2 regions of the Microbacterium sp. DT81.1 genome follow, and region 1 is predicted to be linked to the other one. Evidence: predicted binding sites of a transcription regulator. Region 1 holds the regulator's gene; the other holds the start of a gene.
The links. Region 1 encodes LexA, which represses DNA repair genes until DNA is damaged. Its sites were predicted from a motif close to TCGAACANNTGTTCGA; they were not measured.
Positions count from the first base shown of each region.

Region 1 (15,910 bases):
CTTGGCGAAGGCCGTGAGCATGTGATCGAAGAACGGGACGGTCGTGTCGATGTGGCTCTTGCCCGTGCCGTCGAGGTTCAGCTCGAGCTCGACGGTGGACTCGCTGGTGGCCCGGGTGCGACGTGCGGTGCGGGCTGTGGTCATGCTGGGGAGTCTATCGACGCGAGTGCTTCGAGGAACGCGGTGGTCTCCTCCTCGGTGCCGGCGGTGACGCGCAGACATCCGGGTATCCCGATGTCGCGGATCAGCACACCCTGGTCGTAGAGACCCTGCCATGTGGCGGCGGGGTCATCGACGCCCCCGAACAGCACGAAGTTGCTCCACGATTCATAGGCCCGGTAGCCGAGTGCTTCGAGGGTCGCCGACATCCGGTCGCGCTGCGACACGATCTCATCCACCATGCGCAGCATGACGGGGGCGTGGCGAAGCGCCGCGAGCGCCGCCGCCTGCGTCAGCGCGCTGAGGTGGTACGGCAGCCGCACGAGGCGCAGCGCGTCCACCAGCGCCGCGTCCGCGGCGAGATACCCCACACGGGCTCCGGCGAAGGCGAACGCCTTGCTCATCGTCCGCGAGACCACGAGCCGCGGGCGATCGGGAAGGAGGGTCAGCGCCGACCGTTCCTCGCGCGGCGCGAACTCCTGGTAGGCCTCGTCGACGACCACGATGCCGTCCGTGGCGTCGTACACCGCCTCGATCACATCGAGCCGCATCGGAGTGCCGGTCGGGTTGTTCGGCGCGCAGAGGAAGACGACGTCGGGTGCCGCGTCGGCGACCTGGGATGCCGCATCATCGGGCGTGACCGTGAAGTCCGGCTCGCGGGAACCGCCGATCCAGGTGGCGCCGGTGCCGCGCGCGAGCAGCGGATACATGGAGTACGTCGGCTCGAAGCCGAACGCTGTGCGGCCGGGACCGGCGAAGGCCTGGAGGACATGTTGCAGCACCTCGTTGGAGCCGTTGGCCGCCCAGACCTGATCTGCGGTGACGCCGTGCCCGAGATAGTCCGCGAAGCTCTCTCGCAGCGCGACGAATTCGCGGTCCGGGTAGCGGTTCACCTCGCGCAGCGCGAGGGCGATCGAGTCGAGGATGTCGTCGGCGACCTCTTCCGGCACCGGATGCGTGTTCTCGTTGACGTTCAGCGCGATAGGGAGCGGGGCCTGCGGGGCGCCATACGGGACCTTCCCCCGCAATTCCTCGCGCAGGGGCAGATCATCGAGACTCACACTCACCACTCCATGCTAGAGCGCGGGTCGCGGCTGTCGGCTCGGTGCGGAGGGTGCGACGAGCCGCCCGGCGTCAGTCGGTGGCGTACTCGGCGGGGATGGCAAGGCGCTGGCCCGGGGTGATCGTGACCCCGTCGAGGGCGTTGAGCCTCGCGATCGCGTCGACGACATCCCGGGGGTCGGCGGCCGGGGCGACGTCTTGCGCCAGCGACCACAGCGTGTCGCCGCTCGTCACCGTGACCATCTCGAACGCCGTAGACGGTGCCGCGTCGTCGCGGGCCGCGATGGCGGAGCCTCCGGCGACGATGGCGAGGCCGAGCCCCAGAGCCGCCGGCGTGGCCGCGAGGACGGCGAGCACACGACGGCCGCGCACGGTGAGGCGGAGGCGGGCAGTGGGCGTCTGCCCTGCGCGGGACACCGGAGCCGAGACGATCGCGTGGCGGATGCCGGCGGGTGCGGTGACCGTGGTCATGGCGGGTCCTTCCGAGGTTGGCGTAGTTTCGTATCCGACTCTCGGCCGGGAGGGCCGGATACGAACCTACGTTCCGAATTTATCTTCGATGTTCTACGCTGTCAAGCGGGTCTTCGAATCGGATGCCGTTCCAGGCGCGACACGCTCGAACAAATCTCTGCTTGACGGGCTTTTTTCGGATACCGTTTCGATAGACAGAGAACATCAGGAACCACCGACATTCGAAGAGCGGCCTCTTCGAACGGCAGACAAGGAGCACGCATGAGCGACGCGAGCGACAGCATCGGCGATGAGGCCGGGGCGACCTCGACCGTCCGCGAGAAGCCCCAGACGCGGCGGCGCAAGAGCCTCAGCGACAAACAGCTGGCGATCCTCGAGGTCATCCAGCGCTCCATCGCCCGGCAGGGCTATCCGCCCAGCATGCGCGAGATCGGTGACGCGGTGGGCCTCAAGTCCCTTTCCAGCGTCACCCACCAGCTGAACCAGCTGGAGTTGAGCGGCTACCTGCGGCGTGACGCGGGCAAGACGCGCGCGATGGAGGTCCTGATCGATCTGCCGGGCAGCGCCACGGAGAACCCGGCCGACAGCGGACCGTCGGTGGGCGACGCCGCGATGGTGCCGCTCGTGGGGCGCATCGCCGCCGGCGTGCCCATCACGGCCGAGCAGCAGGTGGAGGAGATCTTCCCGCTCCCCCGTCAGCTCGTCGGCAAGGGTGAGCTCTTCATGCTGCGGGTCAGCGGCGAGTCGATGATCGATGCCGCGATCTGCGACGGGGACTGGGTCGTGGTGCGTTCTCAGCCGAACGCGGAGAACGGCGACATCGTCGCCGCCATGCTCGACGATGAGGCGACCGTCAAGACGTTCCGCCGGCGCGACGGCCACACGTGGCTGCTGCCGCGCAACTCGGCGTTCGAGCCCATCCTCGGCGACGAGGCGACGGTGCTCGGCAAGGTCGTGGCCGTGCTGCGCGCCGTCTGACCGGACGACGGGAACGGCCGCCGCGCTGGGCGCGGCGGCCGTTCTCGTATGGAGGTCAGGAGACGGGCACGCCCTCGCGCACCCGCAGCGCGGCCTCGACGATGTTGTTGAGCGACGCAGTGGTCTCGGCGTACCCCCGCGTCTTCAGCCCGCAATCGGGATTGACCCACAGCTGCCGCTCCGGGATCTCGGCCAGAGCGCGCGAGAGCAGATCTGTCACCTCGTCGACCGAGGGCACCCGCGGCGAGTGGATGTCGTAGACCCCGGGGCCCACGGCGTGGTCGAAGCCGGAGCGGGCGACATCCGTCACCACCTCCATGCGGCTGCGGGCGGCTTCGATCGATGTCACGTCGGCGTCGAGGCCGGCGATCGCGTCGATGACGACGCCGAACTCCGAGTAGCAGAGGTGCGTGTGCACCTGCGTGGCGGGCGCAGCACCGGCGGTCGCGAGGCGGAACGAGCCCACCGACCAGTCCAGGTACGCGGGCTGGTCGTCCTTCTTCAGCGGCAGGAGTTCGCGCAGCGCGGGCTCGTCGACCTGGATGATGCCGATGCCGGCCGCCTCGAGGTCGGCGATCTCGTCCCGCAGGGCGAGCGCCACCTGGTTCGCCGTGTCGCCGAGGGGCTGGTCGTCGCGGACGAAGGACCACGCAAGGATCGTGACCGGGCCGGTCAGCATCCCCTTCACCGGCTTCTCGGTGAGCGACTGCGCAAAGGCGGACCACCCGACCGTGATCGGCGCCGGACGCGACACGTCGCCCCAGAGGATCGACGGGCGCGTCGCACGCGAGCCGTAGGACTGGACCCACCCGTGACGCGTGACCGCGAAGCCGTCGAGGTTCTCGGCGAAGTACTGCACCATGTCGTTGCGCTCCGGCTCACCGTGCACCAGCACGTCCAGCCCCAGCTCCTCCTGCAGGCCGATGACGGTGCAGATCTCGACGCGCAGGAACTCCTCGTACTCCTCGGTGCTCAGCTCGCCCTTGGCGTGGCGCGCCCGCGCGCGGCGGATGTCGGCGGTCTGCGGGAAAGATCCGATGGTCGTCGTGGGGAGCACCGGGAGGTCGAGTGCTTCCGCCTGTGCGGCCTGGCGCTCGGCGTAGTCGCCGCGGTCGAAGTCCAGCGGCGACAACGCGGCCGCACGCGCGCGCACGGAGCCATCGCGCACGCCTGGGGCGTCGAGGCGATCGGCGAGCGCGGCGGACGCCTGGGCGATCTCGCCCGCGATCGCGTCGCGGCCCTCGGCGAGCCCGAGGGCCAGCGCGGCCACCTGGGCCACCTTCTGGTCGGCGAAGGCGAGCCACGACGCCAGCCGCGCATCGAGATCGGTCTCTTCCGAGACGTCGTGCGGCACGTGCAGCAGAGAGGTGGATGTGGATGCCGACACCGTCGCACCCAGACCGCGCAGCGCCTCGAGCCGGTCGAAGGCGGCACCGAGGTCGCCCCGCCAGATGTTGTGCCCGTCGATGACCCCGCCGACGAGAGTCTTGCCTTCGAGCCCCGGAACGCCCGCGGGAACGTCGCCGCGAACGAGATCCAGACCGAGCGCCTCGATCGGCGCGGCCGCCAGCGCGGCGAAGCCGGCGCCGAGGTCGGCATAGGGTGCGGCGACGAAGATCGCGGGGCGGCTCTCGGCCGCACCGAGCACGGCGTACGCCCGAACCGCGGCATCCGTCAGCGTCGCGGCATCCACCGGCAACGACTCGCTGACGAGCGCCGGCTCATCCAGCTGCACCCACTCGGCACCGGCCTCGGCGAGCCGGGCGAGCAGTTCGGCGTACACGGGAAGCAGGTCATCGAGCCGGCTCAGCGGCGCGAAGCCCTCCGGCGCCGCATCCGATGCCTTCGACAGGGCCAGCAGCGTCACCGGGCCGACCACGACCGGCCGCGTGGTGAAGCCCTCCGCCCGCGCCTCGGCGACATCGCGCACGAGCCGGTCGCTCGAGAGGGAGAAGACCGTCTCGGGACCGATCTCGGGCACGAGGTAGTGGTAGTTGGAGTCGAACCACTTGGTCATCTCCAGCGGCGCCAGCTCGCCCTCGCCGCGCGCGGCGGTGAAGTACGCGGGCAGCCCGATGGTCCCATCCGTCGAACGGAGGTGCTCGAAGCGCTCGGGAAGCGCGCCGACCGCGAGGGCGGCGTCGAGCACCTGGTCGTAGTAGGAGAAGGACTCCGGGATCGAGGAGTCCTCGCGGGCAAGACCGAGGGCCGCGAGGCGCTCCCTCGTCCCCGATCGCAGCTCGGACGCCGTCGCCTCGAGGGCCGCCTCATCGATGCGGCCGGCCCAGAAGGACTCGACGGCGTGCTTCAGCTCGCGGCGGCGGCCGATGCGCGGGTACCCGAGGATCGTGCCGGTGGGGAATGCGGTCATGGGAGTTTCCTTCACTGGATGGGAACGAGGCGGTGGTCGGCGGGTGTGCCGGCCGGGGTGGTGATCCCGGCCTCGGCGAGGACGGAGAGGACGGTTTCGTGCTGATTGAAGGCGTAGAGGTGGACGCCCGGGGCGCCTCCCGCGACGACCTCGCGGGTCAGGCGCGCCGCGGCCTCGATGCCGATCCGGTTGCGGCCGTGGACGGTCGGTTCGATCTCGAGCGCTATCGCCAGCTCGCTGGGAAGCGGCTCGCCGGAGAGCTCGAGCACGCGGCGGAGGCGGTTCGGCGAGGTGATCGGCATGATGCCGGGCAAGATCGGGATGACCACCCCCGCGCGGCGTGCGCGCTCGACGAAGGACAGGTAGTCGTCGGCGTGGAAGAACAGCTGAGTGATGGCGAGCGTCGCGCCCGCCGCCTGCTTGGCCACGAGGGCGTCGACGTCCTCCCCGGGGTGCCGTGACCGCGGATGCCCGTTCGGAAAGGCAGCGACCGCGATGCGCACCTTGCGCCGGGGCGCGACCGTGGCCGCACGGGGCAGACCCGGCACGACCGCCTCGGTGTACGGGGCGCGCTCCGCCTGCACCCGCTGGATGAGCTGGGTCAGCTGCGCGGCGCTTTCGAGGTCGCCCAGGGAGGAAGCGCCGTCGAAGGCGCCGGCCGGCGGGTCGCCGCGAAGCGCGAGGAAGTTCTCGATGCCGGCGTCCAGGAACTCGCGGATGAGGGCCGCGGCGCCCGCGTAGCTGTTTCCGACGCACGTCAGGTGGGCCATCGGCTCGACGGACGTGTGTTCGCGGATGTAGCGGAGCACCTCGAGCGAGCGGCCGCCGGTGGAGCCTCCTGCACCGTAGGTCACGGAGATGAACTGGGCACCGGCATCCGCCAGCCGGCCGATCGTCGAGTGGAGCTGCGCCTCGCTCGCGTCGGAGCGCGGCGGGTACAGCTCGAACGAGAAAGGCACCGCTGACGGACTGCGGGTCTCGAAGGGCATCGCTCCCCCTCGGGTCGATGGACGGTGAAGGCCGGACGGCCGCGACCGGCGCTGGAGACGCCGGGGATCGCGGGCGGGTGCCGGGCTCGGCTGTCGCACCATGCCCTGGACTACCGGGCAACGATGGGACCACGGTAGGGGAACTCGGCACCCGCTTTCACGGATGTGTCGCTGTGTTTCGCCGGCGCCGTGTTCCGGCCCCCTAGCCTGGGGTGGTGCCCCAGACGCTCACGTATGGTTCGTGGCCCTCTCCGATCGCGGCGGCCGATGTCGCCATCGCCTCGCCGCGGATCGACGGTGCGCGATTCGTCGGCGAGGACGTGTGGTGGAGCGAGGGGGTACCCGCCGAGCGCGGCCGCACCGCGGTCTTCCGTCGAGCGTCCTACGGTCCATCGGATGCCCGGGTGGAGCTTCTTCTCCCCGCCCCGTGGAGCGCGCGGTCGCGCGTGCAGGAGTACGGCGGCGGCGCATGGACGAGCATCGGCCCCGACGATCTGGTGTTCGTCGAGCACTCCGACCAGCGGGTGTGGCTGCAGCGGCTCGGTGGCACGCCGGAACCCCTGACCCCCGCCGACGCGGGCATGCGCTTCGCCGACCTCACCGCCGCCGACGGGCGGCTCTTCGCGGTGCGCGAGACGCACACCGATGGCGCCGCACCGGTCCGCGACATCGTGATCGTGCCGCTCGACGGCTCGGCCGCCGATCGCGCCGAAGCCCTGACGCGGGTGGTCGGCGGGACGGACTTCGTGGCCTATCCCTCGGCACGGGGCGCTCGGTTCGCCTGGCTCTCGTGGAATCACCCGGACATGCCGTGGGATGCGGCGGCCCTTTCCGTCGGCCGGCTGATGCCCGATGGCGCCGTCGCGGACAGCGTGGTCGTCGCCGGGGGAAACGGCGTCTCCGCGCTGCAGCCCGAGTGGACGGGACCGGACGAACTCACGTTCCTGGCCGATCCCCACGGTCGCTGGAACCTGCAGCGGCTGCAGCTGGAGGGGCGCCTCGCCGGGAAGGTGGAGCCGCTCGCCACCCCGGATGCCGACACGGGCGGACCGCTGTGGAACCTCGGGCTCCGCTGGTTCCTGACGCTGGAGGACGGGCGGATCGTCGCCGTCCGCACCAACGGGCGCGACGATCTGGTGGTCCTCGAGCCCACCGGAACGCGCACTCTCGGCGTCCCGCTGTCCGGCTCGCTGCTGCTGCGCGACGCGCGCGGCACCCGGGTGCTGCTGACGGGCGGCGGCTCCCGCGTGCCGGGCGGGCTCTGGCTGCTGGACGTGGATGACCCGGCGTCCCTCGTGCCGCTGCGCGGAGGCGCGGGGATCGACCCCGAGTGGCTGCCGCCCTCGCGACCGGTCACGTTCGAAGGCCCGTCGGGCGAGGTGCACGCGTTCGACTATCCGCCGACCAACCCGGACGTGACCGAGCCCGATGATGAACGGCCGCCCTACCTCGTGCTGGTGCACGGCGGGCCGACCACTTCCGTGTCGGGCGAGGCATCCGCGGCCGTCGCCTTCTTCACCAGCCGCGGGATCGGCGTGCTGGACGTGAACTACGGAGGCTCCACCGGCTACGGACGCCGCTACCGGGAGCGCCTGAACGGGCAGTGGGGCGTGGTCGATGTCGAGGATGTCGCGGCGGCCGCGCGGGGGCTCGCGGAGGACGGGCGGGCGGATGGGCGGCGGCTGGCCATCAAGGGCGCTTCGGCCGGAGGCTGGACGGTGCTGTGCGCGCTCGCGAACACGGATGTCTTCGCCGCCGGCATCAGCCGGTACGGCGTCGCCGATCTCCGCGCCCTCGCCGCGGACACCCACGACTTCGAGGCACGCTATCTCGATCGCCTCGTCGGTCCGCTGCCCGAGGCCGAGGACGTCTACATCGAGCGGTCGCCTCTCACGCATGCGGACCGGCTGCGCGTGCCCGTACTGATCCTGCAGGGCGCGGATGACCCCGTGGTGCCGCCGGCGCAATCCCTCGCCATCCGCGATGCCCTCGCGGCCAACGGCGTGCGGCACGCCTACATCGAGTACGCGGGCGAGGGCCACGGGTTCCGGCGAGCGGAGACGATCGAGAACGCCTTCGAGTCGGAGCTGAGCTTCCTCGGCCAGGTGCTCGGCTTCGAGACTCCCGGCGTGCCGGCCCTGCCGCTGGACTGACCGGCGGGCCCCGCGCCTGGCTCCGCGGGCTCAGGAACGGGAAGGGCGCCGTGCACCGACTTCGGAGAATGTCACGGCTTTCGGCCCATACGGCATGAATCGGCCGACGATGGTGAGATCTTCCGAAGTTCGTGCCCGCCGGCGAACGACGAAGCGGCCGGCATCCGCGCTGAAGAACGGGATGCCGGCCGCTGGCCGCCGGGCGGTTACACCCGGTACTGCTTGAGCTCCGCGGCGAGCCGCTCCGACACGTGCGCGTGCAGGGCGGTGCCGCCCTCTTCGTGCACGGCGGAGAGGATGTGCCCGGAGTCGTGTGCCGCCGAGATGAGGTCGCCCCGGTCGTACGGCACCAGGGCGCGCACCTCGACCGCCGGCAGCGGCAGGGCGGCCTCGACCGCCTCGCGCAGAGCGTCGATGCCCTCGCCCGTGCGTGAGGACACGAAGAGCGCGTCGGGCTCGAGCCCTCGCAGCACCATCCGCGTGTCGTCGTCGACGAGGTCGGCCTTGTTGAACACCACGATCTCGCGCGATCCGCGTGCCCCGACATCCGCCATCACGTCGCGCACCGTCTGCAGCTGGCTCGCCGGATCCGGATGCGCGGCGTCGACGACGTGCAGGATCACATCGGCCCCGGCCACCTCCTCGAGCGTCGAGCGGAATGCCTCGACGAGCTGGTGCGGCAGGTTGCGCACGAAGCCGACGGTGTCGGTCAGCGTGAAGGTGCGGCCGTCCGCCGTCTCCGACCGGCGCACCGTCGCATCCAGGGTCGCGAACAGCGCGTTCTCGACCATGACCCCCGCGCTCGTGAGGCGGTTCAGCAGGCTGGACTTGCCGGCGTTCGTGTATCCCGCGATCGCCACGGAGGGAATGGTGTGGCGCTTGCGCTCGGCGCGCTTGGCCTCGCGGGACGGTCCGAATTCGCGGATCTGCCGGCGAAGGATGGCCATGCGCGTGCGGATGCGGCGGCGATCGAGCTCGATCTTCGTCTCACCCGGTCCGCGCGAGCCCATGCCCGCACCGCCGGCACCGACCTGGCCACCGGCTTGGCGGCTCATGGAGTCACCCCATCCGCGCAGGCGCGGGAGCAGGTACTCGAGCTGCGCGAGCTCGACCTGCGCCTTGCCCTCGCGGCTCTTCGCGTGCTGGCTGAAGATGTCGAGGATGACGGTCGTGCGGTCGATGACCTTGACCTTCACCACGTCTTCCAGCGCGCGGCGCTGCGACGGGGCGAGCTCGGTGTCGGCGATCACCGTGTCGGCTCCGACGGCCTGCACGAGATCGCGGAGCTCACCTGCCTTGCCGCTGCCGATGTAGGTCGCCGGGTCGGGGTGCGGTCGACGCTGCAGCACGCCGTCGAGCACGACGGCGCCCGCCGTCTCGGCGAGAGCCGACAGCTCGCGGAGCGAGTTCTCGGCGTCCTCCTGCTCGCCCTGGGGGTAGACCCCCACCAGCACGACGTTCTCCAGCCGCAGCTGCCGGTACTCGACCTCGGTGACGTCTTCGAGCTCGGTGGACAGGCCGGGCACCCGGCGCAGCGCTGCGCGCTCTTCGCGGTCCCACTGGTCGCCGTCGGCACTCGCACCGCCCGCCGTCGATTCGTCTTGCAGAGCCTGAGCGGCTCCCGTCACGCGACCGTCTGTCGGGGTCGCGTCGGAGCCGAAGACCCGCACGCCGGATCGCGCTTCCGCGCGGGCGAGAACGCGCTCGACCGGGTCGGTCGGGGTCTCGCTCGGCTGTGTGGTCGTATCGGTCATGTATTGCCTTTCGGATGCTTCTGATATCTGTCTTCGTCGAGAGTGGTGGCTGGAGCCGGTATCAGAGGAGCATCCCCAAACCCTAGCCTCCCCCGCCGACGCCTGTTCCGCTACGCTCGCTCCCATGGGCGGCGACCACTACTTCAGCGCCACACCATCATCCCCCGAGAATCTGCGTCGCATCAGGGTCACCCTTGCGGGCCGGGATGTCGAGGTGGCGACCGCGGGTGGAGTTTTCAGCCCCGAGCACGTCGACGTCGGAACCGCGGTGCTGCTCGCGAACACTCCGCCCCCGCCGCCCGGTGGCCAGATCCTGGACCTCGGATGCGGATGGGGTCCCATCGCGTTGTCGATTGCGCTGCTCTCCCCCCACGCCACGGTGTGGGCCGTCGATGTCAACGAGCGAGCCCTCGATCTGGTGCGCCGCAACGCGCTGTCACTCGGGCTCGATAATGTCAACGCCGCGCTGCCCGACGATGTTCCCGAGGACGTGTCCTTCCGCGGCATCCGATCCAACCCGCCGATCCGCGTGGGCAAGAGCGAACTGCACGGTCTGCTCGAACGCTGGATCCCTCGTCTCGACGAGCGCAGCGACGCATGGCTCGTCGTGCAGCGCAATCTCGGATCCGACTCGCTGCAGCGCTGGCTCGCGGCCACGTTCGCGACCGGGTACAGCGTGCACCGGGCCGCGACGGCGAAGGGGTTCCGCGTGCTGCGGGTGCGCCGGCACGGCACTCCCCCGACGGAGCCCCTGCACATCGTCGGCTGACGCCTCGCGCGGCGGGATCCGCGGACGCGATCGGTTCAGCCGGCGAGTGCGATCTCGCCCGAGAAGACGAGCGACGCAGGACCGGACAGGGCCACGTGTTCGCCCTCCTCGGCCGGGAACATGCGAACACCGAGCGTTCCGCCCGGCACCTCGACGCGCCAGTGATCGGGAGCCGCCGGCCCGGCCCAGTGCCGCACGGCCAACGCCGCCGCGGCGACCCCCGTGCCGCAGCTGAGCGTCTCGCCGACGCCTCGTTCGAAGACGCGCATCCGGATCGAGCCGACGCCGTCGTGGACGAGCGGGTCACCCGGCACGACGAACTCGATGTTGGCGCCGTGTGGCGGCACCGGATCGAGCTGCGGGAGAACGGTGAGGTCGAGGCTCTCGAGCTCGTCGACGGACTGCAGGGCGACGACGACGTGCGGGTTGCCGACGTCGATGCCCTGACCCGGGCGCGGCACGGACAGCCCGCGAGCGCGCACCAGGGTGTCGGCCTCCTCGATGCGCCAGCGCCCCAGGTCGACCTGGAACCCGCTGTCGCTGCGCGTCAGGTCACGCACGCCCGCGCGGGTGCCCACGGGCAGTGTCGACCCTGCGTTCAGCGTGGTCAGCCCGGAATCGAGCAGGTACTTGGCGAAGACGCGGATGCCGTTGCCGCACATCTCGGCCTTCGATCCGTCGGCGTTGCGGTAGTCCATGAACCACTCCGCGGCCGGCTCCTCCGCCAGCGCGGCGGCTCCTTCGGCGAGCTGGGCCGAGCGCACGACGCGTAGGATGCCGTCGGCGCCGATGCCGAAGCGCCGGTCGCAGAGCGCGGCGACCTGGTCGTCGCTGAGGTCCAGCTGCCCCTCCGGGTCGGGGATCACGACGAAGTCGTTGCCGGTGCCGTGCCCCTTCGTGAAGGCGATGGTGTCGGCGGGCATCGCCCCAGTTTAGGGGGGCGGGGATCAGTCGGCGATCAAGCGCTTCCCGGTCGTCGTCGTCGGGAACCGCTCGTAGCCGAGCGCGTCGTAGAAGCCGAGGACGTCCTCGTTCTCCGGGCGCACCATGAGCTGGACCTTGGGGCAGCCGAGGTCCAGCAGCGCGTCCTCCGCCGCGGTGACGAGAGCCCGGGCGATGCCCTGCCCGCGGTGACGCGGCGATGTTGCGAGGTAGTAGAGCCACCCGCGATGGCCGTCGTAGCCCGCCATCACCGTTCCGACGACGTCATGACCGTCCACCGCGACGAAGAACAGCTCTGGCTGCACCGAGAGCTTGCGCTGGATGTCGAGGTGCGGGTTGTTCCACGATCTGGTGAGGCCGGTCTGCTGCCAGAGCGAGATGACGGACTCGGTGTCTCGGAGCGTGAACGCTCGGATGCTGGTCATCCACCCAGTATCCGTGCCACCGCCCCCGAATCGCCCGCATCGAACCACCGCGCGTCGGGGTAACGGTTGAACCACGACACCTGACGGCGCGCATAGCGCCGGGTGAGCGCCTGCGTCTCGGCGATCGCGTCGGCCTGCGTGCTGTCGCCGCGAAGCTGGGCGAGGGCCTGTGCATACCCGATCGCGCGGCGGGCCGTGATGCCGTTCTCGAGGCCGTCGGCTCTCAGCCTCTGCACTTCTTCGAGCAGACCCGCTGCCCACATGCGCTCGACGCGCGCGTCGAGCCGGCCGATCAGCTCGTCCCGGGGGCTTCGGAGGCCGATGATCGTGGAGGGTCGCCACAGCACCGGCTCGTCGGGAAGGGCGGCGCCGTGCGTCGCCTCACCCTGCGCGATCACCTCCAGGGCACGGACGATCCGCCGGCCGTTCCGAGGGTCGACGCGAGCGGCGGTCGCGGGGTCCGCCACGCGCAGCCGTTCGAACAGCGCACCCGGCCCGAGGGCTTCGAGCTCATCCTCCAGCCGGGCCCGCACCGCCTCGTCCCGCGGCGGAAAGCGGAAGTCGAACAGCACGCTCGAGACGTAGAGTCCCGACCCTCCGACCAGGATCGCGTGGGACCCACGCCCCAGAGCCGCCTCGATCGCGGCGCGAGCCCGGCTCTGGTAGCGGGCGACCGCGGCGTCCTCCGTGACATCGAGCACGTCGAGCAGGTGATGCGGGATGCCGCGGCGCTCGGCCACGGTGAGCTTGGCGGTTCCGATGTCCATGCCCCGGTACAGCTGCATCGCGTCGGCGTTGACGACCTCCGCCGGGCGCCCGGAGGCGGCGAGGGCTTCGGCGAGATCGAGGGAGAGGTCGCTCTTGCCCGTGCCCGTGGCGCCGACGACCGCGAACAGCTGCGGCCCCGCGGACCCCTGCTCGGTCCGTGCCGGCTGGTTCACTCCCCGACGGGGAGCGCGGGCGCCGCGAGAGACGTCGCGCGGAGGGTCGGCAGCCCGAGCGACACGGCGCGTGGGGTGCCGGCGTCGACGGATGCCGCCGGGATGGCGCAGGACTCGGCTTGCGATCGATCCCACGCGTCGCCCGCGCGCGTGCGGCGGATGAGAAGCGGTCCCCCCGCCGGCGCATCGGCCAGCAGGTGGAACGGGGCGGCGTGCGTGATGCGCACCGACACGACGTCCCCCGGCCGCGGTGTGTCGCTGCCGGCGGGCAGCTCGAAGTGCACCAGGCGGTTGTCTTCCGCACGGCCGGTCAGCCGGTGCGTCGCCGCATCCTTCTTGCCCTCTCCCATCGATACGAGCACCTCGACCTCGCGCCCGACCTGCGCCTGGTTCTCCTCCAGCGAGATGCGCTCCTGCAGCGCGAGCAGGCGGTTGTAGCGCTCCTGCACGAGCGCCTTGGGGACCTGGTCGGGCATCGTCGCGGCAGGGGTACCCTCGCGGATCGAGTACTGGAAGGTGAAGGCGCTCGTGAACCGCGCCTGCTCGACCACTCGCAGGGTGTCTTCGAAGTCTTCGTCGGTCTCGCCCGGGAAGCCGACGATGATGTCGGTCGTGATGGCGGCGTACGGCATGCGCTCGCGCACGCGGTCGAGGATGCCGAGGAACCGCTCGCTGCGGTACGACCGGCGCATCGCGCGCAGGATGCGGTCGCTTCCCGACTGCAGGGGCATGTGCAGCTGCGGCATCACCGAGGGGGTCTCGGCCATGGCGTCGATCACATCGTCGGTGAACGCGGCGGGGTGGGGGCTCGTGAAGCGGATCCGCTCGAGCCCGTCGATCTCACCTGCCGCGCGCAGCAGCTTGCCGAAGGCGAGCCGGTCGCCGAACTCGACCCCGTAGGAGTTCACGTTCTGGCCGAGGAGCGTGACCTCGATCGCGCCGTCCTCGACGAGCAGCCGGATCTCGTTGAGGATGTCGCCGGGCCGGCGGTCCTTCTCCTTGCCGCGCAGACTCGGCACGATGCAGAACGTGCACGTGTTGTTGCAGCCGACCGAGATGGAGACCCAGCCGCTGTAGATGGAGTCGCGCTTGGTCGGAAGCGTGGACGGGAAGACCTCCAGCGACTCCAGGATCTCGAGCTCCGCCTCGCCGTTGTGCCGGGCGCGCTCGAGCAGGCTCGGCAGCGAGCCCATGTTATGGGTGCCGAAGACGACGTCCACCCAGGGGGCCTTGTCGAGCACCGTCTGCTTGTCCATCTGGGCGAGGCAGCCGCCGACCGCGATCTGCATGCCGTCTCTGCGGCGCTTGATGGACGCCAGGTGCCCCAGGGTTCCATACAGCTTGCCGGCCGCGTTGTCACGGACGGCGCACGTGTTGATGATGACGACGTCGGCCTCTTCCCCGGCCGCGGCACGCACGTAGCCCGCGCTCTCCAGCGACCCGGAGAGCCGTTCCGAGTCGTGCACGTTCATCTGGCATCCGAACGTGCGCACTTCGTAGGAGCGCGCCTTGCCGGCCGCATCGTGAGCGGCGGGCGATGGTGCGATGAGCGTGGGGGTGCCATCCAGCAGAGTCATGATTCCCCGATTCTACGGCTCGATGCCCGATGACCGGCTGGGCGGTCAGCGGAAGCGGACCCCGGATGCGCCCGAGGAACCGCGCGCCTCCGCCAGTGCCGCGCGAGCCGCCTGCCCCGCGGCGGAGCCGCCGAATCCGCGACGGGCGAGCATGCCCATCAGGCGCCGCGTGGCGGTGGCATCGTCATATCGGGTCAGCGCCCTGGCCTTGACGCGGGCGAACTCGAGCGCACGTTCCGCGTCGTCATCCGGCAGCTCTGCGATCACGGCGTCGATCACCTCGCGGCTGACGAGTCGCTTGACGAGCAGCTGGCGGACGGCGCGGGTTCCCATGTCCTTGCGAGTGGTGGCCGCATAGACGAGCTGCTCCGCGAGCACGGCGTCATCGAGCCAGCCGCGCTCCACGAAGCCCTGAACCACACCGGCCGCTTCGGCATCGGTGAGGCCGTCCGCGCGAAGCCGGGCGTTGGCCTCGGCCACCGAGAGGCCTCGCCGCCCCAGGTCGCGGGTCAGGCCGTCGGCGGCCGATGCGGCGATCGATTCCCGGTCGGGGACCTGCGGCTCGCCGGAGACGTCGTCCCCTGAGAGGACGTCGCCGGCGAATGCCGCGGACGTGTCCCCAGATGCGTCGTCCTCTGCCCAGTAGTCCTCGGTGAAGGCGACCGGGCGTCGCGTCCCGTCCGGCAGCGACGCCGCACGCCGCGGCGCTTCACGCTGTTGCAGCGCTGGCTCCGACTCGACAGGCGGTACAACACCGGGGAGGAAGGTGATGGGGGCGAGCTTCTCGCCCCCATCACCATGGCCGTGTGAGGTCATCAGGCCGGACGACGCTTGGCCAGTTCGTCGGCCGCATTCGGCGGCTCGGCCGCCGTCTCGGCCTTCGGGACGCCGATGCCGAGCTTCGTCTTGATCTTCGTCTCGATCTCCGTCGCGATGTCGGGGTTCTTCAGGAGGAAGTTGCGGGCGTTCTCCTTGCCCTGACCCAGCTGCTCGCCCTCATACGTGTACCAGGCGCCGGACTTCTTGACGATCGCGTGCTCGACGCCGAAGTCGATCAGGCTGCCCTCGCGGGAGATGCCCGTGCCGTAGAGGATGTCGAACTCGGCCTGCTTGAAGGGCGGCGCCATCTTGTTCTTGACGACCTTGACGCGGGTGCGGTTGCCCACGGCATCCGTCCCGTCCTTCAGCGTCTCGATGCGGCGGATGTCGAGACGGACCGACGCGTAGAACTTCAGCGCCTTTCCACCGGCGGTGGTCTCGGGCGAGCCGAAGAACACGCCGATCTTCTCGCGCAGCTGATTGATGAAGATCATCGTGGT
Region 1 is NZ_JBNCMA010000001.1:545,504-561,413, reverse strand. It holds gene hisB (imidazoleglycerol-phosphate dehydratase HisB) at 1-144, opposite strand, end outside; gene ACLQ2Q_RS02535 (histidinol-phosphate transaminase) at 141-1,226, opposite strand; gene ACLQ2Q_RS02530 (LysM peptidoglycan-binding domain-containing protein) at 1,294-1,692, opposite strand; gene lexA (transcriptional repressor LexA) at 1,954-2,670, shown strand; gene metE (5-methyltetrahydropteroyltriglutamate--homocysteine S-methyltransferase) at 2,726-5,041, opposite strand; gene ACLQ2Q_RS02515 (methylenetetrahydrofolate reductase) at 5,053-6,030, opposite strand; gene ACLQ2Q_RS02510 (alpha/beta hydrolase family protein) at 6,246-8,183, shown strand; gene hflX (GTPase HflX) at 8,390-9,937, opposite strand; gene ACLQ2Q_RS02500 (class I SAM-dependent methyltransferase) at 10,062-10,706, shown strand; gene dapF (diaminopimelate epimerase) at 10,742-11,629, opposite strand; gene ACLQ2Q_RS02490 (GNAT family acetyltransferase) at 11,654-12,073, opposite strand; gene miaA (tRNA (adenosine(37)-N6)-dimethylallyltransferase MiaA) at 12,070-13,014, opposite strand; gene miaB (tRNA (N6-isopentenyl adenosine(37)-C2)-methylthiotransferase MiaB) at 13,011-14,591, opposite strand; gene ACLQ2Q_RS02475 (regulatory protein RecX) at 14,637-15,407, opposite strand; gene recA (recombinase RecA) at 15,407-15,910, opposite strand, start outside.

Region 2 (15,910 bases), on a different contig from region 1:
GGTCTTCCTGCGGCACAGTGGCCTCATGACGGAGAACGGCACTGAGGAGGCGAACAGCGGCGGGGAGTGGACGGTCGCGCGTCACCTCGCCGGCCAGCCCGATTTCGCCGTCGACCTGTTCCGGCGGTTCATCGCCATCGTGGAGGGCATCGGGCCTTTCACGTATGCGGTCAGCAAGACGACGGTCACGCTCAAGGGCTCGCGTCGCGGCTTCGCCGGTGCGAGACCCGACCGATCCGGGCTGCGGGGCTATCTCGACCTGCAGCGCGACGTCCGCGATCCGCGGATCACGTCCGTCTCTCCGTACACCGAGCGGCTGTTCGTCCATCGCTTCCGGGTGACGGCGGCCGACCAGCTCGATGCACAGTTCGCCGAATGGGTCGGCGAGGCATATGCCGTCGGGGCGGGCGCTCACCTGCGGTGACACGCCTCTCGTCGCGGCAGGCGTCTTTCAGACCGGGAGTTGCTGCGGCAGTGAGGCAACTCGATCACGAAGATCGAGGAGGCCCAGAACCATCCTGGCGAACGCGATGCTCACTGGCTGCCCGCTTCGCTGCTCGATGAACAGGAACTGACCCTGTGGATTGCATTCCAGGAAGTACACCCGGCCATCCCGCGCCTGTACGAGGTCGAGAACGCAGTAATAGAGCCCGGACGCTTCGCGAAAATCTAGGCACAGCCTCGCCAACGCCGAAGGAAGCTCGACCAGCACGGCACCGCGTCCCGCACCCGGACGCCAGTCCAACGCGTCGGATTCGATGCGGAACGCCATGATCTCATCGAGGAAGACATTCACGCGATAGTGGCACTCGGCGTCGATACGTTGTTGCACGAGCAGGGGAGCCGCCGCCAATGCATCGTCGTCAGCCAACATGGTCGGGGTCACGGCCAGCGTGAGCAGGCTCCGGTGATGCGTGCCACGCAGCTTCTTCACGATGGCGTGACCGCCCATGCTCTCGACCGCAGATCGGATGTCGGCGGGGCTGTTGCTGCAGACGGTGTCGGGGATATCGAACCCGAGCACCGGTGCAATGTGCAGCTGCCAGAGTTTCGATTCCGCGCGGCGCTCGGCCAGGATCGGATTGACGACCACCTGATCCTCACCCGCCCCCAGGCAGAAGCCTTCGATGGCCGCCTGGGATTCGGAGTTCGCGTAGGCGCTCGCCTCCCCTCCGTCGCTCGGCGCGCCGCGTTGAGGCATCCGGAGTCGTCTCGCCCAAATGAGGTCGTAGTCATCTGCGCTGAGGCGCGCCGTGCCGACGGGCAGTGCTCCGCCGGTCGAGAAGAGGGTGATGCCTTTCCCTCCGGCGATGTCGTCGACGGCGACGATGTCGACCTCGACCCCGGTGTGGTCGCGGAGGAGCTTGGCGACCACGGCGGTATGGAGGTCATTGCGGTGGCTGAGGAACAGACACCGCACGGCCACGCCCTGCAGCGCTATCAGTCGACGTCGCAGTCGTTTCCGCTATCAGTGCATGTGCCGCCGGATGAGAGGATGTCCTCCGCTCCGAGCCGGACACCACTCCACTTGGATATGCGCTCTTCCCAAGAGGCGAGGTCTTCCTTGGCATCAACTTCCAGCAGGCGATTGACCTGCGGCTGATAGAAGATCACGGTGGGAAGTGCGGGAACCTTCACGTCTGCAGACCCGCGATCGTACGACATTATGACCTCCAGCTATCGGTCGACAGTCCCCCTCGGTCGAAACCTAGCTGATACGCCGCCTTCGCGCTAGTGGTCGACTCCAGCCTTCGCCAGGCACCCCGGCACCTCACGCGATGCGCGTGATTTCATCGTCCGGCGCGGCGTCAGGCGGGAACGCCCCGCCAGCGGTCCGCGCTCGTCAGCGGCACGAGCGGCGGGACCGCCGGGACGCTCTGCACCTGCACGCGCTGCCCGCCGGCGTTCGCCGACTCCGTGAGCCCGACCATGATCTCGAGCACATGCAGACCGATGGAGCCGCTCGCTCTCCCGTCGCCGTTCGCCGACTCCAGCATGTCGAGCAGCCCGATCCCCCGGCCGGAGTCGGCGTAGCCCGCCGAGGCCGGGACGGTCCGCCACTCCGAGCCGTTGCGCGCGAACACCCGCACATCGCCGTGGAAGTGGTTGGGATCGGGCGCCGCCAGGGTGCCGCCGGTGCCGTGCACCTCGATCGGCGCGGCGAGGGTCGCGGAGCCGTCGAAGCTGGTCGTGATCGTGCTCAGCGCTCCACCGTGGTGCTCGAGGATGCCGGCGATGTGGGTGTCGATCTCGACCCGGATCCGCTCCCCCGCCCGCGGCCCGGATTCGATGAGTCGTTCCTCCAGGGGCCGGACCGACGCCCCGATCACCGATCGGACGGGTCCGAGCAGGTGCACGAGCGAGGAGACGTAGTACGGGCCCATGTCGAAGAGCGGTCCGCCCCCGGCGCGGTAGTAGAAGTCTGGCTGCGGGTGCCACCGTTCGTGCCCGGCCGTGATCATCACAGCCGACGCGGCGGTCGGCGTGCCGATGGATCCGTCCTCGAGGGCGGCGCGCGCGGTCTGGATGCCGGTCCCGAGCACGGTGTCGGGGGCGGTGCCCAGCGAGACGCCGGCGGCGGCCGCGGCATCCACGATCGCCCTCCCCTCCTCAAGCGTGACCGCAAGCGGCTTCTCGCCATACACGTGCTTGCCGTGCGCGATGGCGGCGAGCGCGACCTCGGCATGCGCCGCCGGGATCGTGAGGTTCAGGACGGTGGTCACCTCGTCGTCGGCGAGCAGCTCGGCGACGGTCACGGCTCGCGCGCTCGGCAGCGCCGCGGCGACCGCCTCGGCACGCGCGGCATCCAGGTCGGCGACCGCCGCAACGGTGATCGAGGGAATGCCGTTCAGGGTCTCGAGGTAGGCCGCCGAGATGTTGCCCAGTCCGATGATCCCTACTTTGTGCGGGCCGCCCACAGCATTCCCCTTTCGATGATCGTGCGTACGTTGGCGTCGTCGAGCACCGCAGGCTCGTGCCCGGGCGTCGCGACGACGACACGACCGGCTCCCCACGCCCGCGTCCAGACCGCCGGGCTTGTGATCGGCCGGTGCCACGGCCGGGTGCCGTCGGTGGGAATGGTGGTGGTCGCCAGCACGTCGTTGAGGTCGTCGCTGAGAACCCAGTACTGCTCGGTGGTCAGTTCGAAGTCGTCGAGCCCGGCGGTGATCGGGTGCTCGCGCCCGGCATCCGTCATCTCCACCCGATAGGTCGGGTGCGCGTACTCGCCTTCCGGTGAGCCCAGCACGCTGGGGTGGGCGGCGAACTGGCCGCCGACGAGCTGGAGGTAGCCGGCGGAGGCGCGGAACGAGTCCGCGATGCCGCCGTGCCAGCCGACGAACCCGGTGCCGGCCGCGATGGCACGCTGCAGACCGGCGACGGCCTCGCCGCTCGCCTGCGACATCGTCACGCACTGGACGACCAGATCGACGCCGCCCATCTGCACTTCGTCGGCATAGATCTCCGGCGAGTCCTCGATGCGCAGGGTGAATCCGCTCTTCTCGAGGAACGGGACAAACCGTTCGGTCGCCGCGACCGGGTGGTGTTGGTCCCAGCCTCCTCGAACGATCAGGGCCGTGCGTTGTGTCATGTACTTCCTCCGGAATGACTGGACTGACGGGACGGCCTGACGAGGCTCGCAGATATCGGGCCGAGCCGCCACTTATTGCGCAATGGTGGTCTTATGGCGTACTTCTGGCACCGCATACTCAACCGCGCCGACCACGGCGCTGTGCCGGCGCCATCCCGCGGGCGGTGCGTGACCGGATGCCGGCGACATGGCGATGCCTGCCGCAAGACCGCAGACTAGCCCCATGAGCGCGGACCGCCGTCGATGGGTGCTGCACGTCGACCTCGACCAGTTCATCGCCGCGGTCGAGGTGCTGCGACGGCCGGAGCTCGCCGGCAAGCCGGTGATCGTCGGCGGCCGGGGGGATCCCACCGAGCGCGCGGTCGTGTCGACGGCGTCCTACGAGGCGCGCGAGTTCGGCGTCGGCTCCGGGATGCCGCTGCGCATCGCGGCGCGCAAGGTCCCGGATGCCGTGATCCTGCCCGTCGATGCCGAGGCCTACACCGTGGCATCCGAGCAGGTCATGTCGGCGCTGAGGGCGCAGCCGGGCGCCACCGTGCAGGTGCTCGGCTGGGACGAGGCCTTTCTCGGCATTGAGACCGACGATCCCGAGGCGTATGCCCGTTCCGTGCAGGCGGCGGTGCTGGAGCGCACCGCGCTGCACTGCAGCGTCGGCATCGGCGACACCCTGGTGCGGGCCAAGGTGGCGACCGGGTTCGGCAAGCCGCGCGGAGTCTTCCGGCTGACCGCGGAGAACTGGCTGGACGTGATGGGCGCACGCCCCACGATCGACCTGTGGGGAGTCGGCTCCAAGATCTCCAAGCGCCTGGCCGGTCTCGGCATCCGCACCGTGGCAGAGTTGGCGGCCGTCGAGGACGAAGACCTCGTGGCCGAGTTCGGTCCGCGGATGGGACCCTGGTACGCGCAGCTCGGACGTGGCGAGGGTGCGACGGTGGTGGATGACACCCCGTGGGTGGCCCGGGGGCACAGCCGGGAGACGACCTACCAGCAGAACCTCGTGGAGCGGGTTGCTGTCGAGGCGGCCGCCCTCGAGCTGCTCGCGCAGGTGCTCGAGGACGTGGCGGCGGACGGTCGGCCGGTCGTCGGGCTGGGGCTCAAGGTGCGCTACGCGCCGTTCATCACCAAGACGTTCACCAAGAAGATCGCCTCGACGTTCGACCGGGAGACTGTGCTCGCGAAGACGATGGAGCTGGTCGAGAAGATCGAGGACCGACCGATCCGGCTGCTCGGCGTGCGGGCCGAGATGGCGATGCCCGACGACGCCCGGCAGGGGCACACGCCGACCCGCGGCGGGTGGTGACGCCGGCGACGGTCGGCTGCCGGCTCGAGAGCCCTTTCCTGGCCGGCTTCCCTGCACCTATTAAAACGTTGCAATTTTTCCTTGACCTTGTGCTCGGCCCGGGCTTAGCCTGCCAAAACCGACCGGCCGCGCCGCGGCCCGCGAGCCTCAAAGGAGAGGGAACCCAATGGCGAGCACGAGTCCCCGTCACGCCCCGCAACGCAATACCCGGTGGATCGGGGTGGCGTCGATCACGGTCGCCCTCCTCGCCTCCACCCTCGCCGTCCAGCCGGCTTCGGCCGCGGAGACCGACTGCGCGACCGTCCCCTGGATGGACGCATCCGCCACACCCGAAGCGCGCGCGGAGGCGCTTCTGAAGGCGAGCACACAGCACCAGAAGTACCGCTGGCTCGTCGAGCAGCCCGCCGTCTCGCCGGAGCGCACGGAGTGGAACCCCGGCTTTCCGGGCGAGGACCCCGTGACCTATCCCGTCCAGGTGTCCTGCACGCCCACCATCGTCTACACCGACGGCCCGGAGGCCGTACGAGCCGCTGGCGTCACGGACTTTCCTGCGCAGATCGCACTCGCCTCGACGTGGGACCTCGATCTGGCGTACGACAAGGGCGTGGCCCAAGCGGAGGAAGCCTTCGCGAAGGGACGCAACGTCATCCTGGCGCCCGGACTCGCAAACGGCCGCACGCCGCTCGCGGGCCGCACCCCGGAGTACTTCGGTGAGGACGCGATCCTGAACGGTCTTTTCGCGGCGTCGCACGCGGAGGGCATCGAGGCTGACGGCAAGGTCATCTCCGACCTGAAGCACTTCACCGCGAACGAGCAGGAGCTCGACCGTCAGACCAGCTCGTCGAACATGGACGAGCGCACGCTGCGCGAGGTCTACGCGCTGCCGTACGAGATCGCGGTGGATCGGGGGAGCCCCTAAGAGCGTGATGTGCGCGTTCAATCAGGTGAACGGCGTGTACATCTGCGAGAGCCCGCTCATGCAGGATGTGCTGAAGGACGATTACGGCTTCGACGGCTTCATCATGTCGGACTTCGGTTCGGTGCACTCCACCGGCGCTTCATTGATGAACGGACTCGATCAGGAGCTCAACCGCCCCAAGTGGTTCACGCCCGCCCGGCTGGATGCGGCGCTGGCGGCCGGTGAGATCACGCAGGAGCGCATCGACGAAGCGGCGTTCCGCGTCATCCGGTCCTACATCCGCGGTGGCCTCTTCGACAACCCGCTCCCGGCCGAGCCCGCCGAGGAGGCGTCGACGCCGGCGAACGAAGCGGTCGCTCGGCAGATCGCCGAGCAGGGCAGTGTTCTCCTGAAGAACGAGGGCACCCTGCCCCTCACCCCCTCTGAGGGGCAGACGATCGCGCTCTTCGGGCCGACCGCCTCGAGCACGCCGACTGACCTCGGCGGGGTGCCGACGAGCGCCGTCTCGGTGTGCAGCCTCACCCTGCGCTTCCGCCCGGATCAGCCGCCACGCAACACGCTTCCGTGCGAGGACGTCGTCTCCGCCGAGACCGCGCTGACCGAGCGTGCGGCCCAGGCCGGCGCAACGGTGACGTGGAACAACGGTCAGGACGTCGCGGCGGCTGCGGCTCAGGCTGCCGCCGCCGATGTCGCCGTGGTCTTCGGCTATCAGCGGATGGGAGAGTTCAGCGACCTGACCGACCTGAGGCTGCAGGGCAACGGTGATGCGCTGATCTCGGCGATCGAGCAGGTCAACCCGAACACGGTCGTCGTGCTGCAGACCGGCAGTGCCGTGGAGATGCCCTGGCTGGACGGCGTTCAGGCGGTGCTGGAGAACTGGTACGGAGGCGAACAGCAGGGCCCGGCGATCGCGTCGCTGCTGTTCGGCGACGTCGCGCCGGCGGGAAAGCTGCCGATGACCTTCCCGGCGTCGCTCGCAGACACTCCGACCAACACCCCGGAGCAGTACCCCGGCGTGTTCGCCGATGGGTCGACGACGCGCCCCGAAGGGTCGACCGAGATCCGTCAGGTGAACTACACCGAGGGTCTGCAGGTCGGGTACAAATGGTACGAGGGGCAGGGCATCGAGCCGCTGTTCGCGTTCGGCCACGGCCTGTCGTACACGCAGTTCGAGTACTCGCAGCTCAAGGTGAAGGCGACCGCGGACAAAGCTGCGGCATCCGGGACGGCGACCGTCAGCTTCACGGTCGAGAACACCGGTGAGGTCGCCGGTACCGAGATCCCGCAGGTCTACCTGACGTTCCCGGAGGCCGCCGTCGAGCCCGGCAAACGGCTGATCGGGTTCGATCGCATCGAACTCGCTCCCGGAGAGAACCGCACGGTCGAGATCGTCGTGGACTCGGAAGACAGCAGCCACCCCCTCTCGATCTGGGATGCCGACGCCGACGAGTGGAGGATCGTCGATGGCGAGTACACCGTCTGGGCCGGTTCCTCGTCGGGTGATCTGCCGCTCTCGAAGACGGTCGAGATCGATGCGAACGGCCCCGTCGCGACGACGGCGCCGAGCATCCAGGGAGACGTGGCACTCGGCAAGAAGCTGACCGCCGACCCGGGCGTCTGGAGCGAGGACGGTCTCGCCTTCTCGTACCAGTGGCTGCGCGACGGCGAGCCGATCCAGGGTGCGGAGAAGGCGGCCTACCGGGTGACCCCCGCCGACCAGGGCACGTCGCTCAGCGTCACCGTCACCGCGAAGCCGAAGTCAGGGCCTTCCGGCGCAGCGACCAGCGCGGCAGTCTTCGTGAAGACCTCTGCCGTCATCGTGGCTGTGCCGAACAGGCTCGTGGGAACCACCACGACCGAGTTCACCCTGTCCGTTCGGGTCACCCCCCTCGCGAACGGCGTGACCCCGGAAGGCGATGTCACGGCTGTGGTCGACGGCAAGTCCTTCACCGGCACTCTCGCCGGCGGAAAGGCCACCATCCCGATCGGCACGTTCGAGCGCGGCATCCACCCGATCACGTTGTCGTATGCCGGGAGCGACACCGTCCATCCGGCCTACGGGGTCTCGCTGATCACAGTCAGACGCTGAGGAGGCGGAAGACACCCGCGAAGGAGGGGGTGGTGGGCCGCGTGCCCGCCACCCCCTCCTGGCGCGCCGTCGTGAGCCCGATCAGGTGCCGTAGAACTACCATCCCCCTATGACTCGCCTTCCCCCGACTCGCCTTCCCGCGGTGCGCGCGGCCGATCACGACGCACCGCCCACGGTGCACGACGTGGCCCGCGTCGCAGGGGTATCGCTGAGCACCGTGTCGAACGTGCTGAACCATCCGCAGCGGGTGAAGGTCGCGACGCGGCAGCGCGTGGAGTCGGCCGTCGCCGAACTCGGGTTCGTGCGCAACCAGAACGCCCGCGCGCTCGTGGTGGGCGCCACCCACACCATCGGTCTCGTGGTGTTCGATCTTCGCAACTCGCTGTTCGTGGATATCGCGAGCGGCGCCCAGCGGGCGGCGCGGGCGCGGCGGTACAGCCTGCAGCTCGGCAGCAGCGAGAGCGACGTCGAGCAGGAAGCGGAGCACCTCGCGTTCTTCGACAGCTCGCGCGTCTCAGGGGTGCTGCTCGCGCCGATGTACGAGGCCGCGGAGAGCGTCGAGCGGCTCCGCCGCCACGGTCATCCGGTCGTCATCGTCAACCACGAGCCCTCGCGCACCGATGCGTGCTGTGTGCTCGTGGACAACCGCGAGGCGGGCCGCATCGCCGCCGGCCATCTCATCAACCGCGGCGCACGTCGGATCGCCGTGGTCGTCGGGCGCCGGGACTACCAGCCGGTCTCCCACCGGCTCGAGGGGGTGGCGCGCGCGGCCGCGGAGGCCGCGGAGGCGGTGGAGGCCGCGGAGGCGGTACAGGTGATGGAGCTCGACATCGAGGGTCTGGAGGTCGGAGCCGGCATCATCGCCGCCGACCGGATCGCCGACCTCGGGTCGGAGGATCGGCCGGATGCGGTGCTCGCAGTCACCGATCTGCTCGCGATGGCGATCATCAACCGGCTCACCGCGCTCGGCATCCGTGTGCCGCAGGACATGCTCGTCATGGGCTGTGACCACAACACCGCGGCGTGGGGCGGCGCCATCCCGCTTTCGTCGGTCTCGCTGAGCGGCGAGACGCTGGGTGAGCACGCGATCGAGCTGCTTGTGGAGGAGATCGAGAAGCCCGGTGACCACGTGCACCGGACCATCACGGTGGCCCCGACCCTGATGGCTCGCGAGAGCACTCTGGGGCGGGCGATTGCCGGGCCCTCAGCGAGCGAGTCCTCCTGATGCGGCCGCGCCGGTGGCCATCAGGGCGATGATCTCCCACGCCGTGTGCGCCGCCGCGAGGCCCGTCACGCCGGCGTGATCGTACGCCGGCGCGACCTCGACGACGTCGGCGCCGACCACGTCGAGCCCGACCAGCCCGCGGATGGCGCCGAAGAGTTCGCGGCTCGTGAGGCCGGCGGGTTCCGGCGTACCGGTGCCGGGGGCGAACGCGGGATCGAGCACGTCGATGTCGACGGAGAGGTAGACGGGACCGGCGCCGACACGGTCGCGGATGCGGGAGAGGACGTCGGCGATCGACTGCGCTTGAAAGTCGTCCGCCCGGATGACCTGGAAGCCGAGGACCCCGTCGGCCTCCAGCTCGCCTTTGTCGTAGACGCCGCCTCTCAGCCCGACGTGGACGCAGCGGGTGCTATCCAGCAGCCCCTCCTCTGCGGCGCGCCGGAAGGGTGAGCCGTGCCACAGGCTGGCTCCCATATGGGTGTCCCAGGTGTCGAGGTGCGCGTCGAAGTGGATGACGGCGACAGGCCCGTTCCTCTTCGCGACGGCGCGAAGCAGCGGAAGAGCGATGGTGTGGTCGCCGCCGAGCACGACCAGTCGGGTCCCTCGCTCGTTGTATTCGGAGGCGGCGAACTCGATGGAGGACACCGCCGCCGCGATGTCGTAGGGGGTCACCCCGAGGTCGCCGGCATCCGCCACCTGCTGCACCGCGAACGGATGCACGTCGTGGGTCTGGTGATAGGGATGCAGCTGCCTCGAGCACTCGCGGATGTGCGCCGGGCCGAACCGCGCGCCTGGGCGGTAGCTGGTGCCCGCGTCGAACGGAATTCCGAGCACCGCCACGTCTGCGTGCGGCACATCCTCGATCCGAGGAAGAAGGGCGAAGGTCGCGATCCCCGCGTAGCGGGGGTGACCGGGGATGTCGCGCTGGCCCATCGGCCCGTCGCTGTTGCTCATGCGCTGAGGTTAGCGACTCGGGGTGTTCAGAACGGGGCATCGTCGTCGGGTTGGGCGCGGAAGACGGGTACGCGGCGTTCCGGTTGGACGATGTAGCGGCGTCCTGTCGGGGATACCCATTGGATGGCGCCGCCGCTGCCCTCGATCTGGGTGACGCTCCATCCGCCGTGATGTTTCACGATGTGGTGCCCTTTGCAAAGCGGAGCGTGATTGTCGAGCGTGGTCGTGCCTCCGTCCTGCCAGGCGATGGTGTGGTCGATCTCGCAGCGGGAGGCGGGGACTGCGCATCCGGGTGCCATGCAGCTGTCCGCCCGCCAACGGACCAGCCTTCGCAGCCCGGGCGGTGGCCGATACTGCTCCCGCCCGACGGAGAGCACCATGCCGGACTCCGGATGGGTCAGGATCCGCATCCACCCCTCGGCGCTCCCGCACAGCTCCCGGGCACGGGAGAGTGGGATCGGCCCTATTCCCTCCACGGTCGGCGGATCCCCGCGCCCGCCGATTGTGCGGGTTGTGCCGGTTGCGCCGCCCGCGGCCGGTGTCCCCGGTTTGTCGTTCTCGAGCAGGGCGAGGACGGGGATGGTGACGGCAACGGTGGCGCGGATGCCGCGCGCCTCGGGCGGATGCGCCACGGTCTCCCCCTCGATCAGGAGGTCGGCGAATACGTCGGCGCGCAGCTGGTCCAGGGTGCGGGTCTCCTCGTCCCTGCCGCCGAGAACCTTGGCGATCGTCGTCACCCGACCCATCGCCGCGTGCGCCTCCACCGCAGGGATCAGAGCCGAGAACCAGGCCATCCCGTCCTCTGCCGGTTCCACGATCACCCGGCGCCGTTGCAGAGCCGCCGTGTTCCGTTCTTCCAATGTCGCTGCGCGCACGCTCTCCACCAGCGTCCGCAGCTTCCGGCGAAACGTGCCCACCGGTTGCGACTCTGCCAGCACGATCCCAGGCCCCACGATCCGGTCCCGGAACTCCGGCTCCACCGAATCCAGCGCGTCCACCAGCAGCTGTGCGTGACGCTCGGTCATCCCCGCGACCGCGAACGAATCCAGCACCGCCGGATACCGGTGCACCAACGCCTCTCCAAGAGAGAGGAGCCCGTCGGCGGCATGCTCGGTGATCCGCAACGCCGCCGCGATCTCCAGCCGCACCGAACGCTCCACCACCTCCACCAGACCCCGCCCATGCCGCGCCGCGTCCGCCAGCGCCTCGCGCCGCGCCAGATCGATCCCGATCAGCCGCTGCGCCGCGTGCATCGTGATCATGTCCGCGATCTCCACCACATGATCCAAGGTGTCCGGGGCGTTCAACGCCGCCGCCGCCCGTGCAGCCACTACCGACTCATCTTCCGACGCGCCCCCCAGCTCGGCGTCGTTGCCGGCCGCGTCTGGGGTCATCTCGGGCTCAAAGAACATGCTCGAAGTCTAGAACGTAGGTACGACACTCAGACGAGGGCGGTGGGGTGATGTGGATAACTGAGGCCCGACACGCGAGGGGGAGGAACGAAGCGGGAAAGAAGGAAACGAACGCTGACGAGCGTCCACGCGTGACCCGAATCGGAGAAGCCCGGAGACGCGCACATATCAATACGCTCCTGCAACATCCGTCCTGTTGAACTGGTCGAACGAAACCGGCGCTTCCCGCCGGCGAAAGGCGGACCCATGTCGCAGAGCTCCCCCGTGAACGGCCACCGGAGCGGCCGGCTCCTGGCCGCGGTCGTCGCCGTCGCGGCCGTCGCCACGCTCACGCTCGGTCCCCGCGCTCTCGTCGCGCCAGCGCGCGATGCTTTCATGCGATCGATGGATGTCGTTCCCGCCCCGCTGCTGGCCTGGATCTCGACCGCGGACGCCGAACGGCTGCTGAACACGGTGATGTTCGTCCCGCTAGGCGCGACGATCGCACTGCTGCTGCACCGTCGGCTATGGCCTCTCGCGATCCTCGCGGGCTTCGCGATGTCGGCCGCGGTCGAATACGCGCAGGCAACGATTCCGGGCCGGGTCCCCGACTCCGCCGACGTGTTCTGGAACACCGCGGGCGCCGCGATCGGGGTCGTCATCGTGACCAGCATCCGCCTCGTGAACCGCCGGCTTCGCCGCGTCAGGCGCTAAGGGGTGGCAACCCAGCAGCGTGACGGGCATCCGCCTGGTGACCCGCTGGCTTCGCCAGGACAGGACCCGAGGGATGCACAGACCGGCAGCGTGACCGGCATCCGCCTCGTGACCCGGCGGCTTCGCCGCGTCAGGCGCTGAGGGAGGCCTCGACCGGCAGCGTGACGCGCACCTGAAGTCCGCCTTCCGCGCGCGCCGAGACGTCGAGCGTGCCGCCATGCGTCCGCACGATCGACGCCACGACCGCCAGCCCGAGCCCGGCGCCGGCATGACCCGTCCGCACGCGCCCCGCACCGCGCACGAAGGGCTCGACGAGGGTCGCCACGACCGAGGGATCGATCACCGGCCCGGTGTTGCTCACGGTGAGCACCGCACCGGAGGGACCCCGGCTCGTCGTGACCGACACCGCGCCGCCGCGCACGTTGTGCACCACCGCGTTCTGCAGGAGATTCGCCGCGAGGCGGTGCAGAAGCGTCGGATGGCCCCACATCGGCGCGGGATCGAGCGCGGCATCGATCCGGATGCCGGAGGCCTCGGCATCCGCCTGCACCTCGGCGATAGCCTCGGCGACGACCGCCGCGAGGTCCACCCGCTCCTTCTCGAGCCCGGCATCGCGGCCCGCGCGCGCCAGGGCGAGCAGCGCCTCGGTGGTGGCGATGGCGCGGTCGTTCGTAGCCGCGATCCGCTCGAGGAGCGTGTCGACGTCGCGCCCTTCCCGATCCGCCTGCGCGACCTCGACCATGGTGCGGATGATCGCGTGGGGTGTTCGCAGCTCATGCGAGGCGTTCGCCGCGAAACGGCGCTCCTCGTCGAGCGTGTGCTGCATCCTGGCGAGCATCGCATCGAACGCATCGGCGAGATCGGTGAGCTCGTCGCGGCGTCCCGGAAGCGAGACCCGGTGATTGAGCGACCCGGCTGCGACCCGGCGGGCCACATCGGTGATGCGGTCGAGGGGTCGCAGCACGAACCCGGCGAGCACCCATCCACCGACGAGCCCGAAGATCACGAGGAGAACGAGCGCCCACGAGGCGTAGCGGACGAACACTTCGATGAGGTTTGTGCGGTTGGGGGCGAAGCCCCCGCCCACGACCTGCACGTTGCCCTCAGGAACGAATCGCAGCAGCAGGAAGCCGACGACGAACAGGGCCGCGCCGGCGACCACGAGGAAGCCGGCGTAGCTCAGTGCGAGCTTGACCCGCACCGAGAGCCCGGCCGGGCGACCCGCCTCAGACGGAGTCATGGGACTCGGCATCCGCCACCCCGCTGATGCGGTAGCCGACCCCCGCCACCGTCTCGATCACCCACGGTTCGCCGAGGCGCTTGCGCAGCGTCGAGATGGTGATGCGCACGGCGTTGGTGAAGGGGTCCGCGTTCTCGTCCCATGCGCGTTCGAGAAGGTCCTCGGCGCTCACGACGCCGCCGCGCGCCGCGACCAGCACCTCCAGCACGGCGAACTGCTTGCGTGTCAGCGCGACGTAGCGGCCATCCCGGTACACCTCGCGGCGGAACGGATCGAGACGAACGCCGCCGACCTCCTCGATGGGCGGCCGTCCTCGCGCCGGCCGGCGGCCCAGCGCCCGCAGGCGCAGGGTGAGCTCCCGCAGCGCGAAGGGCTTCGTAAGGTAGTCGTCGGCACCGCTCTCGAAGCCGGTCTCCTTGTCGTCGAGCCGATCCGCGGCCGTCAGCATCAGGATGCGAGGGCTCGTCGGCTCGGCCGCGAGCCGACGAGCGACCTCGTCCCCGTTCGGTCCGGGAATGTCACGGTCGAGCACGACGACGTCGTACTCGTTGACCGCGAGCTGCTCCAGGGCGGTGTCCCCGTCCCCCGCGATGTCGGCCGCGATCGCTTCGAGGCGCAGGCCGTCGCGTATGGCTTCGGCGAGGTAGAGCTCGTCCTCGACGATCAGCACGCGCATGCGCTCAGCTTAGGTGGGGGCGCATATCGCGGACGTATCCGATTCCGCTTACGCCCTCGCAACGCGCGCCCGCGTGAGATCGACGCATGTTCTCTGCATCTGTCGTCGGCAGCTCGTCCCCGGCGCGCCCGGTCGTGTTCGTGATGATCGGCGCAGCAGCGGCGGCGGTCGTCGCGGCGGTGATCCTGGCGGCCGTATCCCTCTGGAGCCCCGTTCATGCACTGTCGGCACCCTTCGCTCCGAGCGAGGCGAGCGGTCATATCGAGGATGCCGCATCGCTCGCCGACGCCGAGCTGCCGGCGATCGCCCTGCTCGACCCCGCGCTGCTCTCGGCGATGCGGGATGCCGCGACCGCGGCCGGCGCCGACGGCGTCGCATTCGAGGTGACGAGCGGCTGGCGCAGCCGGGCGTATCAGCAGTGGCTGCTCGACGACGCGATCGTGGAGTACGGGAGCGAGGAGATCGCGCGCCAGTTCGTCGCGACGCCAGATCGGTCCAGACACGTCACGGGCCACGCGATCGACATCGGCGGGCTGGATGCGCAGTCGTGGCTCATCCAGCACGGCGCGCAGTGGGGCATCTGCCAGATCTACGCGAACGAACGATGGCACTTCGAGCTCGCCACCGAGCCGGGCGGGGTGTGCCCCGACCTGCTTCCGGATGCCGGGGGCTGATCGCGGCCCGATACCGAACCCAACCGGGTGTCAGACGGGCGGATACCTGTCGCTGACCACCTGGGGCCGCAGGCCGAAGCGGGCGACGATCAAGGCGGCGCTCTCGGACGCCGTGCTCCGGTCGGTGAGGATCTCGAGGTCGACCGGAGGCTGCTCGACGTCCGCACTGCCGTGCTCGCGCAACCGGTGGAGCGTCCCGACATCGCTGAGCTTGTGGAACTCCCGGCGGTCGGCGTTCCCGATCCGCCGCTCCTGCTCCTCGTCCGTGACGGTGAGCCGCACGAAGCACACCCGGCCGCCCGCCTCCTCGACGACCTGGCGCACGCGCTCCGCGAAGCCGGCGGTGACCGTCGACTCCGGCGCGAACGTGAACGTCAGCGAGCGGCCGATGCCGGCAGCCTCCGCGAAGACCTTCAGCCAGAACTCCTCGCGGAGCCGCACGAACGGCTCGGTTCCGAAGGGGAACACCGCCGTGAGCGCGTCGACGATGAGGTGGTTGTGGAAGACCGGATACCCGACCAGCCGCTCCAGCTCGCGGGCGGTGGTCAGCTTTCCCGCGGCCGCCGCGCCATGCAGGAAGACGAGTCGCATCCGGTCATTCTGCCCGACCGCAGCGGTGTCCGCGGGCGGGTCTAGCGTTGTGCCGTGACCGATCTTGTGGTGATCGCGGGCGCCTCGAGCGAGATCGGGCGGGCGATCGCCGTGTCGTTCGCCGGGCGCGGCATGCACGTGCGTCTGTGGGGACGCGACGTCGCCCGACTGGATGCCGCGGCCTCGGCGTGCATGGACGCCGGTGCGGAATCCGCACAGCCGACCGTCGTCGACGTACGGGACGGCGCGGCGCTGCACGCCGCCGCCGACGGTGTGCTGAAAGAAGGGGGCCGCCTCACCGCCGTCGTCTGGGCGGCCGGCGTGTTCCAGTGGGGAAGGTTCGACACCGTGGACGAGTCGCTGATGAACGACGTGCTGTCCACGACATTCACCGCCGCTGCCACCACCGCGCGCCTGTTCCTTCCCGCACTCGTCGCTCACGCGCCGAGCACGTTCGTCTTCGTCGGATCCGGTGCCGGACGCCAGGCATACCCCGACAACGCCGCCTATGTCGCCGCGAAGCACGGTCTGCGCGGGCTCGCCGAGGC
Region 2 is NZ_JBNCMA010000002.1:208,611-224,520, reverse strand. It holds gene ACLQ2Q_RS06205 (DUF5655 domain-containing protein) at 26-424, shown strand; gene ACLQ2Q_RS06200 (hypothetical protein) at 452-1,375, opposite strand; gene ACLQ2Q_RS06195 (hypothetical protein) at 1,441-1,638, opposite strand; gene ACLQ2Q_RS06190 (Gfo/Idh/MocA family protein) at 1,809-2,918, opposite strand; gene ACLQ2Q_RS06185 (ThuA domain-containing protein) at 2,897-3,589, opposite strand; gene ACLQ2Q_RS06180 (DNA polymerase IV) at 3,813-4,889, shown strand; gene ACLQ2Q_RS06175 (glycoside hydrolase family 3 N-terminal domain-containing protein) at 5,056-5,808, shown strand; gene ACLQ2Q_RS06170 (glycoside hydrolase family 3 C-terminal domain-containing protein) at 5,816-7,897, shown strand; gene ACLQ2Q_RS06165 (LacI family DNA-binding transcriptional regulator) at 8,007-9,122, shown strand; gene speB (agmatinase) at 9,102-10,076, opposite strand; gene ACLQ2Q_RS06155 (DUF222 domain-containing protein) at 10,103-11,488, opposite strand; gene ACLQ2Q_RS06150 (VanZ family protein) at 11,735-12,181, shown strand; gene ACLQ2Q_RS06145 (ATP-binding protein) at 12,312-13,421, opposite strand; gene ACLQ2Q_RS06140 (response regulator transcription factor) at 13,408-14,097, opposite strand; gene ACLQ2Q_RS06135 (M15 family metallopeptidase) at 14,184-14,771, shown strand; gene ACLQ2Q_RS06130 (hypothetical protein) at 14,802-15,362, opposite strand; gene ACLQ2Q_RS06125 (SDR family oxidoreductase) at 15,417-15,910, shown strand, end outside.
Region 2: ACLQ2Q_RS06155 (DUF222 domain-containing protein) is a predicted target of LexA. The motif match lies at 11,499-11,514, and genes of this name have one in related genera.